One region of the Ectopseudomonas khazarica genome, then DNA from elsewhere that is predicted to be linked to it. Evidence: predicted binding sites of a transcription regulator. Region 1 holds the regulator's gene; each other region holds the start of a gene.
The links. Region 1 encodes FliA, which starts transcription of late flagellar genes. Its sites were predicted from a motif close to CTAAAGTTTNNNNNNNNNNNGCCGNTAA; they were not measured.
Positions count from the first base shown of each region.

Region 2: the regulator FliA is predicted to act here: its motif matches at 1,704-1,731, upstream of JLK41_RS15130 (methyl-accepting chemotaxis protein).
Region 3: the regulator FliA is predicted to act here: its motif matches at 1,834-1,861, upstream of JLK41_RS03755 (methyl-accepting chemotaxis protein).

Region 1 is NZ_CP068551.1:3,367,997-3,372,170, reverse strand. It holds gene flhF (flagellar biosynthesis GTPase FlhF) at 1-300, shown strand, start outside; gene fleN (flagellar synthesis regulator FleN) at 390-1,220, shown strand; gene fliA (RNA polymerase sigma factor FliA) at 1,217-1,963, shown strand; gene JLK41_RS16060 (chemotaxis response regulator CheY) at 2,064-2,438, shown strand; gene JLK41_RS16055 (protein phosphatase CheZ) at 2,458-3,246, shown strand; gene JLK41_RS16050 (chemotaxis protein CheA) at 3,259-4,174, shown strand, end outside.
Region 2 is NZ_CP068551.1:3,166,180-3,170,353, reverse strand. It holds gene JLK41_RS15130 (methyl-accepting chemotaxis protein) at 1-1,672, opposite strand, end outside; gene JLK41_RS15125 (Na+/H+ antiporter family protein) at 1,873-3,192, shown strand; gene JLK41_RS15120 (methyl-accepting chemotaxis protein) at 3,310-4,174, shown strand, end outside.
Region 3 is NZ_CP068551.1:829,694-833,867, reverse strand. It holds gene JLK41_RS03755 (methyl-accepting chemotaxis protein) at 1-1,743, opposite strand, end outside; gene pbpC (peptidoglycan glycosyltransferase PbpC) at 1,936-4,174, opposite strand, start outside.

The sequences.
Region 1 (4,174 bases):
AACCAAGTGCTCAAGGCGGCCTACCATAGTTACAAGCGCTGCGGACTTTCTGGTTGCATACTGACCAAGCTGGACGAGGCTGCGAGCCTGGGCGAGGTATTGGGTCTGGCTATAGGCCAGCATCTGCCGGTAGCCTATGTGACAGACGGGCCGCGCATTCCGGATGACCTGCAGGTGCCGCGCAGCCACCAGCTGGTCAGCCGCGCAGTGGGCCTGCAGTCTGCGGAGGAGCCGAGTGAGGACGCCATGGCGCAGTTGTTCGCCGGGCTCTATCACCAGCCCGCGCAGCGCGCCGGCTGAACGGCGACGATGTTGCACCCTCTCGCGCATGAGCGCGGGAGTGAACGGCCTGATGGTCAAGTCGAAGTTAGACAAGGTGTAGAAAGAACATGGGTATGCATCCCGTACAGGTGATTGCGGTGACCGGCGGCAAGGGTGGCGTCGGCAAGACCAATGTGTCGGTGAATCTGTCCATGGCCCTGGCCGACCTCGGTCGGCGGGTGATGCTGATGGACGCCGACCTGGGGCTGGCCAACGTCGACGTGCTGCTGGGGCTCACACCCAAGCGCACCCTGGCCGATGTGATCGCCGGCGAGTGCGATCTGCGTGACGTGCTGCTGCAGGGGCCGGGCGGCATTCGCATCGTGCCGGCCGCGTCGGGCACGCAGAGCATGGTCAGCCTCACGCCGATGCAGCATGCCGGGCTGATCCAGGCATTCAGCGACATCAGCGAAAACCTCGATGTCCTGGTGATCGACACCGCCGCCGGTATCGGCGACGCGGTGGTCAGCTTCGTCCGGGCGGCGCAGGAAATCCTCGTGGTGGTGTGCGACGAACCGACCTCCATCACCGATGCCTACGCCCTGATCAAGCTGCTCAACCGTGACCATGGCATCAGCCGTTTCCGCGTCCTGGCCAACATGGCTCACAGTCCGCAGGAAGGGCGCAATCTCTTTGCTAAGCTGACCAAGGTGACGGATCGTTTTCTTGATGTCGCCCTGCAGTATGTCGGCGCCGTGCCCTACGACGAGTGCGTGCGCAAGGCCGTGCAGAAGCAGCGTGCCGTCTATGAGGCGTTCCCACGATCCAAGTGCGCCCTGGCGTTCAAGGCGATTGCTCAGAAGGTCGACACCTGGCCGTTGCCGGCCAACCCCCGCGGCCATCTGGAGTTCTTCGTCGAGCGTCTGGTGCAGCAACCGACGGCTGACAGTGCCGTATGACAGCAGCTTCTGGACTTCGTATGTACAACAAGGCGCAGGCGCAGGACTCCCAGCACCAGTTGATCGAGCGCTATGCCTCCCTGGTCAAGCGCATCGCCTACCACCTGCTGGCACGCCTGCCAGCCAGCGTGCAGGTCGATGATCTGATCCAGGCGGGGATGATCGGGCTGCTCGAGGCCTCGCGCAAATACGACTCCAGCAAGGGTGCCAGTTTCGAAACCTTCGCCGGCATCCGCATTCGCGGTGCCATGCTCGACGAGGTACGCAAGGGCGATTGGGCGCCGCGTTCCGTGCACCGTAACAGCCGTATGGTCAGCGATGCGATTCGTGCAGTCGAAGCCCGAACCGGGCGCGACGCTAAAGATCACGAGGTTGCTGCCGAACTCCAATTGAGTCTGGAGGATTACTACGGCATTCTTGGCGACACTTTGGGCAGCCGCCTGTTCAGCTTCGACGACCTCTTGCAGGATGGCGAGCACGGCGGGTTGCACGAAGACGCCGGGCACACCCACCTCGAACCTTCGCGGGACCTCGAAGACGAACGCTTTCAGGCGGCTTTGGCCGAGGCCATCGCCGGTTTGCCCGAGCGTGAACGTCTCGTGCTGGCGCTGTATTACGATGAAGAACTGAACTTGAAAGAAATCGGTGAAGTGCTGGGGGTTAGCGAGTCACGTGTGAGCCAACTGCACAGTCAGTGCGCGGCACGCCTGCGCTCGCGACTGAGTGAATGGCGCGCAGGCTGAACAGCGGCGTACTCGCAGGCGGAAGCGGTTTCTCGATTAAAGGACGTAGTTGCAAGCGCAATACGTTTGGGACTGTACGGAGGTCGACTTGGACAAGAACATGAAAATCCTCATCGTTGACGATTTCTCGACGATGCGACGGATCATCAAGAACCTCTTGCGGGACTTGGGTTTCACCAACACCGCAGAAGCCGATGACGGCACGTCGGCGCTGCCGATGCTGCAGAGCGGCAGCTTCGACTTTCTGGTGACCGACTGGAACATGCCCGGCATGACCGGTATCGACTTGCTGCGCGCCGTTCGCGCCGACGAGCGTCTCAAGCACCTGCCGGTGCTGATGGTGACCGCCGAAGCCAAGCGCGACCAGATCATCGAGGCGGCTCAGGCCGGCGTGAATGGCTACGTGGTCAAACCCTTCACCGCCCAGGTGCTGAAGGAAAAGATCGAGAAGATCTTCGAGCGAGTCAACGGCTGATGTCGGCCGCGAGGGTGCTATGGAACATGATGACTCCACGATGGGTGACCTCGAGTCGACCCTGAAAAACAACGCCCGTGACCTGGTCGATAGCCTCGAACAAGGCAATTTCGGCGCCGCGGTGCAACTGATCAACGAACTCAACAAGGTCCGTGATCGCGGGCTCTATCACGAGGTCGGCAAGCTGACCCGTGAGTTGCACAACGCCATCGTCAACTTTCAGATCGACCCGCGCATGCCGCATGCGCAGGAGCTGTCGCAGATCGCCGATGCGACCGAACGCCTGAACTACGTCGTTACCCAGACCGAGAGGGCGGCCAACCGCACCATGGACCTGGTGGAGCAGAGCGCTCCGCTGGTCAATGACCTGAGCGATGAGGCGCAGAGCCTGAGCGCCGAATGGGGCCGTTTCATGCGTCGCGAGATGGGCGCCGAAGGGTTCCGCGAGCTGGCCAAGCGCGTCGAGCTGTTCCTCGCGCGCAGCGAGCGTGACGGCGCCAAACTGTCCAATCACCTCAACGACATTCTGCTGGCGCAGGACTATCAGGACCTCACCGGGCAGGTGATCAAGCGGGTCACCCAGCTGGTGACCGAGGTGGAAGGCAACCTGCTCAAGCTGATGCTGATGGCCAGCCAGGTCGACCGTTTTGCCGGCATTCAGCATGACCACGAAGCGTTGCGTGCCGAACAGGAAAAAATAAAAGAGCCATCGCGGGGTGAAGGTCCGCAGATTCATGCCGATAAGCGTGATGACGTTGCCTCCAGTCAGGACGATGTCGACGACCTGCTGTCCAGCCTAGGGTTCTAAGGAGCACACAATATGAGCTTCGGCGCCGATGAAGAGATCCTCCAGGACTTCCTGGTAGAGGCCGGCGAGATTCTCGAACAGTTGTCCGAGCAGTTGGTCGAGCTGGAAAGCCGGCCGGACGACATGAACCTGCTCAACGCCATCTTTCGCGGTTTCCATACCGTCAAGGGCGGAGCGGGCTTCCTCCAGCTCAACGAGCTGGTGGAGTGCTGCCACATAGCCGAGAACGTGTTCGACATCCTGCGCAAGGGTGAGCGTCGCGTCGACTCGGAGCTGATGGACGTGGTGCTCGAGGCTCTTGATGCAGTCAACGGCATGTTCGGCGAGGTGCGCGAGCGCCGCGAGCCGACGCCTGCCACGCCGGAACTGCTGGCCGCGCTGGCGCGCCTGGCTGAACCGGCTGGTGCCGAGCCGGCGCCTGCGCCGGTCGTGACAGCCGCGCCGGAACCCGAGCCCGAGCCTGAGCCGGTTGCGGCTGCTGCGGCGTCCGGCGACATCACCGACAGCGAGTTCGAACAGCTGCTCGACGCCCTGGGCGATGCCCCGGCCGTGGAAGCGGCGGCGCCTGCCAGTGACGACATCACCGACGACGAGTTCGAGTCGCTGCTCGACCAGTTGCATGGCAAGGGGCAGTTCAGTGGCCCGGTCGAGACGCCTGCCAGCACCGCCGGTGCTGCCGCACCTGCGGCGGCGCCTGCCAGTGACGACATCACCGACGATGAATTCGAGGCGCTGCTCGACCAGCTGCACGGCAAGGGGCAGTTCTCCGGCCCGGCCGAAACCGCCGCGCCAGCCGTCGCTGCCAGCGAACCGCCGGCGCCTGCCGGTGATGACATCACCGACGACGAGTTCGAGTCGCTGCTCGATCAGTTGCACGGCAAGGGCAAGTTCGTACCACCGAGTGAGCCGGCTGCTCCCGCTCCGGCAG
Region 2 (4,174 bases), 200 kb from region 1:
TCTGCTCGGCGATGGCGCGAATCACTTCGAGCACCGAACCGATCTGTTCGCTGCTGCTGGCCAGGCCTTCGACCTCCTGCATGGCGACGTTCATTTCATTGGCCAGCAGCTCGATGCTGTTGGTGGTCTGGCCGATGACCTGCAGGCCTTCCTGGCTCGCCTGGTCGGCATTGCGCGCGGCTTCGGCGGCCTGCGCGGCATTGTGGGCAACGTCCTGCGCGGTGGCGCTCATTTCCTGGAAGGCGGTGGCCACCTGGTCGACTTCACGGTACTGCTGCTGCATGCCGGCGCTGGTCTGGCTGGCGATGGCGGCAGACTGGTCCGCCGTGCCGCGGGCATCGATCACGCTGTTCTTCACGTCGGCGATGATGGGCTGCAGCTTGTCGAGAAAACGGTTGAACCAGCCGGCCAGCTCACCCAGCTCGTCCTGCCTGGCGTATTCCAGGCGGCGGGTCAGGTCACCTTCGCCGCTGGCGATGTCCTTGAGCATGGCCGCGACGCCGAGGATCGGGCGGGTCACCCCGCGTGCGGTCAGCCACATCAGCAGCAGGCCGGCGACGACCGCGACCAGGCCGATCAGCAGTGCTGCCAGGCTGTCGCGGGCACGGTTGGCATCGAGTTCGGCGCCGAGCGTGATGGCACGCTCCAGCAGCACCGCCTGGGGTACTTCCAGCAGGACGGTCCAGGGCTTGGCCTCGGGAATCGGCTTGAACGGGCTGAGCTCGCGGAGCATCTCGCCATGCTTCAGTTCCGCATCCTTGCCGTCCTGGATCAGGCCGCGCAACTCGCTGGCATGATCCGGGAATGCGCGCTCGACGGCTTGGCTCAGCAGGCTGCCATCGCGACTGTGGCCCGCGAGCAGGGCGCCGGGGCTGAAGATGCTGACGTGGCCCTGTCCGCCATACAGTTCGGCGTTGGCCTCCTGGCTGATCTGCTGCAGGCTGGCGAGGCTGATGTCGAGGCCCATGACCCCGATGATCTTGCCGTTCAGCTCCAGGGGGAAGGCGATGCTGGTCATCAGCGTCTTCTGGCCGCCGACGTCGTCGTAGTAGGGTTCCAGGACGCAGGCCTGGCGGGTGTCGCGGGGGCAGGTGTACCAGGCGTTGTAGGCCACGCCGTTGTCGCCGGGGGTGGTGTCGCCGAGCAGCTCTTCGGTCATCGCCTCGGACTCCAGTTCACCGACCGTGGCTTGCGACCAGTACAGCGCGAAGCGACCGACCTCGTTGCTGCCGAGTTCGGCCTGGTCGGCGAACAGCTCATCCTTGCCATCCAGCGCGTTGGGTTCGAACACCAGGTACAGCCCGAGCAGGCCCGGGTTGGCTTCGAGGCTGGTGCGCACCTGACGTGTGAGGTCTTCGCGCAGGTCGAACGCATCGAGGAAGCGCTTTTCGGCCTGTTCGCGCAGGAACAGGATCTGCCTGGAGAAACCCTTGCCGTACTGATAGGCGTCCATGAAATAGCGCTGGATGCGGATCGCCTGCAGCTCTCCACGGGCCTTCAGGCGCAGCTTGGCGCTTTCTTCCAGCATCCCGGAGCTGGCTTCGCGTACCAGGTTGGCGCTGCGGCTGGACTGGAACTGCGAAGCACCCACCAGCAAGGTGACGATGGCGAGCAGGCACAGGCCGGCGAGCAGGGTGATCTTCCACTGGATCGAAAGACGACTGAACAGCATGGTGCGTTCCTTTCTACATGGACTAATGCGGTTATCGGTGCCCAAGCAGTTTTCTTGACTACTATTTCACCTGGCCGAAATTATGCACGCATTGCTTGAAATTATGAACGACAACCCATTTTGACAGGATAGTCCGCATACGGCAGAGTACGCGGCTTTTTGCGCCGGCCAGGGCCGGCATACCTGCAGGTATACGTTTTATGAACGCTGTAATCGCCGCTGTCGGCATCATGCTGGTCCTCAGTCTCTGCCGCGTCCATGTGGTCGTGGCGCTGATCGTCGGGGCACTGGCCGGGGGACTTCTGGGTGGCCTGGGAATCGAAGGCACGCTGAATGCCTTCAACCAGGGGCTGGGCGGTGGCGCGACCGTCGCCTTGTCCTATGCCTTGCTCGGCGCCTTTGCCGTGGCGATCGCCAAGTCCGGCCTCGCGCATGCCCTCGCGGATCGGGCCCTGGCGCTGGTCGGCAAGCAGCAGGAGGGCAGTGGCGGTGCGCTCAAGTGGGTGCTGATCGGGCTGCTGCTGGCCGTGGCGATCTCGTCGCAGAACCTGCTGCCGATCCATATCGCGTTCATTCCGCTGCTGGTGCCGCCGCTGCTCTATGTGCTGAGCAAGCTGCAACTCGATCGCCGTCTGATCGCCTGCGTGCTGACCTTCGGCCTGATCACCCCGTACATGTTCCTGCCGGTCGGCTTTGGCGGCATCTTCCTCAATGAGATCCTGCTGGCCAACGTCGCCAAGTCCGGCGTCGACGTCAGTGGCATCAACATCAGTCATGCCATGGCCATACCGGCGCTGGGCATGCTCTTCGGCCTGCTCGTGGCCGTACTGTTCAGCTATCGCGGCAAGCGCGTCTATGACCTGGAGCGGGTCGCGCAGACCGAGCGCGTCGACGTGCAATACAACCCGCTGAGCCTGCTGGTCGCGGGGCTGGCCATCGCGGCGGCGTTCGTCGTGCAGCTGTGGCTGGACTCGATGATCATCGGCGCGCTGGCCGGCTTCGTGATCTTCTCCGTGTCCGGCGTGGTGCGCTGGAAAGAGGCGGATGGGCTGTTCACCGAGGGCATGAAGATGATGGCCATGATCGGCTTCATCATGATTGCCGCAGCAGGGTTCGCCGAAGTGATGAAGACCACGGGCGAGGTCAGGACGCTGGTGGACGGGGCGGCGACGCTGATCGGCCACAACAAGGCGGTCGGCGCGCTGCTGATGCTGCTGGTGGGGTTGCTGGTGACCATGGGCATCGGCTCCTCGTTCTCGACCATCCCGATCATCGCCGCGATCTTCGTGCCGCTGGGCGTGCAGCTGGGGTTCAGCCCGCTGGCCATCGTCAGCATCGTCGGCACGGCGGGGGCGCTGGGGGATGCGGGCTCCCCGGCATCGGACTCGACCCTGGGGCCGACCTCGGGGCTGAACGCCGATGGCCAGCACAATCACATCTGGGACAGCGTGGTGCCCACCTTCCTGCACTACAACCTGCCGTTGCTGGTGTTCGGCTGGGCCGCCGCTATGCTGCTGTAAGGGTCTGCACCTGCGCCGGATTAAGTTCTGCGCGCATCCTGTCGCTTAACTCCTGGGCGGGGCTGCCGATATACCCTTGCCCCCGTCTTGGTGTGCCTTCCCTCAAGGACAATAACAATGCGCCTGACATTGAAAACCAAAGTGATACTGCTTGCGCTGGTTCCGGTCATCCTCTTCGCCCTGGTGCTGAGCGGCACTGCGGCCAAGGTGCTGCAGAGCATGGCGGAGAAAGAGATTGCCCAGACGCGTGAGCGCCTGGTGCAGGAGAAGCGCAGCGAACTCGAACACTACATCCAGATCGCCCTCGGCGCTGTCAAGGGGCTCTACGACGGCGCTGCGCAGGGTGACATGGCCAGCCGCGAGCAGGCCATCGCCGTGCTCTCCAAGATCAAGTACGGCGCCGACGGCTACTTCTTCGGCCACGACTCCAACGTCGTGCGCCTGTTCCGCGGCGACAGCCCGGTGGACGTCGGCAAGAGCCTGGCCGACCGGCGCGACCCGAACGGTGTCTACATCAACCGTGAGCTGGTCAACGTCGCCAAGAACAACAGCTACTTCGTCAATTACTCCTCGCCGCTGCCGGGCAACGAGTCGGTGCTGGTGCCCAAGCTCGCTTACAGCTACTACCTGCCGAAGTGGGACATGGCCCTGGGTACCGCACTCAACCTGGATGGCATCGAGGCGCAGGTTGCCCAAGTGGAAACCGAGATCAAGCGCCGCATCGGCACCATCATCACCAGTATCGTGGTGGTCGCCGCCATCCTGCTGGTGGTCTTCGGGGTGATCGGCGTCTGGCTGGGCAATGCCTTCCTGCGCCCGCTGCAACAGATCAAGGCCAACCTCGATGACATCGCCGCCGGCGAGGGCGACCTGACGCGCCGCCTGCCGATCACCAGCGAAGACGAGCTGGGGCAGCTGGCGGGCTCGTTCAACCGTTTCGTCGAGAAGGTGCATGGCCTGGTCCGACAGATCGTCGAGATGA
Region 3 (4,174 bases), 2.5 Mb from region 1:
CATGTCGCTGATGCGCTCGACCTGCTCGGTGATCGCCCCCAGCGACTGCCCGGTGCGCTGGCTGGACTCGACACCGGTGCTGGTCGCCGCCTGTCCTGCATGCATGGAGCTGACTGCCGTCTCGGCGCCCTGTTTGAGGCGCTGGATCATCTGCTGGATTTCATCGGTCGAGGCCTGGGTACGGCTGGCCAGGGTACGCACTTCATCGGCGACTACCGCGAAGCCACGGCCCATCTCGCCAGCGCGTGCGGCCTCGATGGCGGCGTTGAGCGCGAGCAGGTTGGTCTGCTCGGAAATCCCGCGGATCACCGCCAGCACCTGATCGATGGAAGCCACCTGGTCGGCCAGTTCGGTGACCGCCTCGGCTGCGCTGCCGATGTCCGCCGACATCCGCTCGATATGGGCGATGGACTGCCCGACCACCTGGCGCGCACCCTGCGCCTCGTCACGCGCGGCATGCGAGGACTGCGCAGCGCTGCTGGCGTTGCGCGCGATCTCCTGCACGGTGAGGCCCATCTCATGCACGGCGGTGGCCACCATGTCGGTCATTTCCTGCTGCTGGCCGGCACGTCCGGCCGTGTTCTCCACCACCCGCGTCACCTGGCCGACCGCCGTGCGCAGGCGCTCGCTGGTCGCCAGCACGTCACCGATCAGGTCGCGTTGGCTGGCGAGAAAACGGTTGAAGCCGCGCGCCAGATCACCCAGCTCATCGGCCCTCGACTCATCGAGACGACGGGTCAGGTCACCACCGCCGCCGCCGATTTCCACCAGCGCCTGAGTCACCTGACGAATCGGCCGCACCAGCCCACGCGCCAGCAGCACCACCAGGCCGAGGAACAGCAGCGCCACGGCGACACCGATCAGGCTGGTCACCCACAGTGCCTGCCGCGCCTCGGCATAGACCTCCGCCTCCGGCACCTCGCTGACCAGCAGCCAGTCGATGCTGGCGAACTTCTGCGCCACCGCGAGAAAGATCTCGCCATCACGCTCGAAACGCACCGCATGGCTGTCGCCGGCCAGGACCTGGCGAGCGGCATCGGCACCGAAGAGTTCGCTCAGCTTGCCGCTGCCGCTCAGCTCCGAGCGCGGATGCACCTTGACGTTGCCCTGGCCGTCGACCAGGAACACCTGGCCACGCTCGCCGAAGTGGAACTCGCTGATCATCTTCGACATGTCCGCCAGGCTGTAGCCGAGGCCGGAGACGCCCAGGGTCTTGCCGCCCTGCTTGATGCGCTGGTTGATGAACAGCGTGGGCAGGCGCGTGGTCTTGTCGATGTCGATCTCCAGCGCCCGGTCGCGGTCGCTGTCGACCAGGCGATAGAACCACTGGTTCTCCGTCTGGCTGCGGTCGAGGGTGCGCATCAGCCCTTCACCGGTGGTGTAGTTGCCGCTGGCGAGGGCGACGATGGAAGTGGTCATGGCGTTCTGCTGAGCGCGCACGCCCTCGAGGTAGCGGGCGAACTCGTCGCGCCGGGTCGCGTCCTCGCCGGCGGCCAGCCAGTCCTGCACCAGGCTGTTCTCGGCGATCGAGGCATTGGCGGTGATCGGCGCGGTCAGCACCCGCTCCAGGTCGTTGCGTATCGCCAGAACCCGTGCGGGCAGCGCCTCTTCGATCAGGTAGCGCTCGGTCAGGCGATTGACCACCGCCGAGTAGATGCCGACGACGATCAGGATGCTGGCCAGCAGAGCGGCGCCCATGCTGAGGATCAACTGCCACTGGATACTGCGTTGCCAGAGACGCATGGAGGGTTCTCCCGGAGGTGGTTCGGAGCTCGACCGAGCAATTGGATACAAAATTGTACACAGATTGCAAATCAGTGACCGACAGATGTCCTATCGGCGGCGCCGGCCCGGACTTTACTCGCGTCGTCCGCGGCGCTCGGCCAGGCGCCCGCGCAGAGCGGCCGGCGCCTGCCTGCGCGGCGTCGGGCGCACTCAGGGGGCGACGCTGAATTCCAGACGAGCGGTCTGGCCACCGTCGTCGAGCACGCTGAGCTGATGCCGACCGCTGTCGAAGACCTGGCTGAAGGTCGCGTCCATCGCGCTGTCACCAAGCGGCCGACCGTCGAGGAACCACCAGCGTCGACCACTGCCGCCCAGGGCCGAGAGGCTCAGGCGCAGCGGCTCGTGATTGCCCTGCGGCCTGCGCAGGCGGTCACCGTCGCGCACACCGACGATGGACAGCGGCGCCGCCTGGTTGCGCGGCGGCGGCGGGCAATCGGCATCCACGCCCGGCAACCGCGCACTGCGCCGTTCGCGGCGTGGCAACCAGGGCTCCAGCGGCGCCGGCCACAGGTCCAGTTCCCGCGCCTCGGCCCCCGCACAACCGGGGCCGACGCGCTTGCCCTGGGCGTTGACCCAGTAGCGCTCGCGCAGGCCGCTGCCCAGCGGCTGATCGGCCGCCAGCAGGGTCGGTGGCGTGGTGCCCTCCAGCGTCCAGGCGAAACGCAGGCGCCGGCAGTTGGGATCGTCCTTGCTCATCGGCTGCCCCAGTGGCCAGCAGACGGCGGCGACACCGACCTCGGCCGGCTGCGGATCGGGCGGCACGGCGATGCCGCGCTGGCTGTCACGGTTGACCAGCAGATCATGCACCTGCAGCAGCAGCGGCGCGGCAGAGGCCAGGCCGAACTGGCCGGGCACCGGCGTACCGTCGGGACGACCGATCCACACACCGATCAGGTGACGCGGACCGACGCCGATGGCCCAGGCATCGCGAAAACCGTAGCTGGTGCCGGTCTTCCAGGCCAGCGTCGGGCGCTGCGCCAGGTAGGCACGCGGGTCGCGGTCGGGACGGGCCTGGCCGCTGAGAATACGGCGGATGATCCAGGCCGCCCCCGGGGACAGCAGGCGCCGCTCACGCAGCACATCGCCGGGCTGCAAACGCGGCTTGGCGGCCATGCCGCCGCGGGCGAAGGCGCTGTAGCCGGCCACCAGGGACTCCAGTCGCGCCCCACCACCGCCGAGAATCAGCGCCAGGTTCGGCTCGGCCAGCGGCGGCAGGCGGATCGGCACGCCAGCACCGCGCAGCTCGCCGGCAAAACGCTTCGGCCCATAGGCTTCGAGCAGTTGCACGGCAGGCAGGTTGAGCGATGTGGCCAGCGCCTCGCTGGCCGACACCGGGCCGATGAAGCCCGCAGCGAAGTTGCCGGGACGGTAGTCGCCGTAATGGCGCGGCACGTCCTGCAACAGCGACTCGGAATGGATCAGCCCGGCATCCAGCGCCATGCCGTAGAGGAAGGGTTTCAGCGTCGAGCCGGGCGAACGCAGCGCTCGAACCATGTCGACATGACCGAAGCGCGCGGTATCGCCGATGTCCACCGAACCCAGGTAGGCACGCACGGCCATGCTCGGATGCTCGACCACCAGGATCGCCGCCGAGGTGCGCTCGGGCAGACGCGCGCGCCAGCCCAGCAGCAGGTCTTCCAGGCGCAGCTGCAGGCCGGCGTCGAGCGTGGTGCGGATCAGCGGCGGGCTGCCGGCGCGATTCAGGCGCCTGGCCAGCAGCGGCGCGAGGCTCGGCTCGCGGCGCGGGGCCAGGAACACCGGTTCCTCCAGCGCCTCGTCCACCTGCGCCTGTGGCCACACCTGGAACTCGCCCAGGCGGCGCAGCACCTTGTCACGTGCGGCCTGGGCGCGCTGCGGATGGCGGTCCGGGCGCAACCGGCTGGGCGCCTGCGGCAGTACTGCGAGCAGGGCCGCCTCGGCGCGGGTCAGCTGGCTCGGCGGCTTGCCCAGGTAACTCCAGCTCGCCGCCGCCACCCCCTGCAAGGTGCCGCCGAACGGCGCCCGGTTCAGGTAAAGGGTAAGGATCTCGTCCTTGGACAGGTGCCATTCCAGCTGCGCGGTACGCCACAGCTGCTTGAACTTGCCGGGCAGGTCGCGGCTGTGCGGGTCGAGCAGACGCGCGACCTGCATCGACAGCGTGCTGCCGCCGGACACCACGCGCCCACCCGTCAGGTTCTGCCAGGCCGCCCGTGCCAGCGCCAGCGGATTCACCCCGGGGTGCTGACGAAACCAGCGGTCCTCGTAGGTCAGCAAGGCCTCCAGGTAGTAGGGTGAGACCTCGTCCGACGTCACCGGGTAGCGCCACACGCCGTCATGGTCAGCGAAGCGCCACAGCGGCGTGCCATCCTCGGCCAGCACCACACGGGCCAGGTCGTCCTCGGGCAAGGGC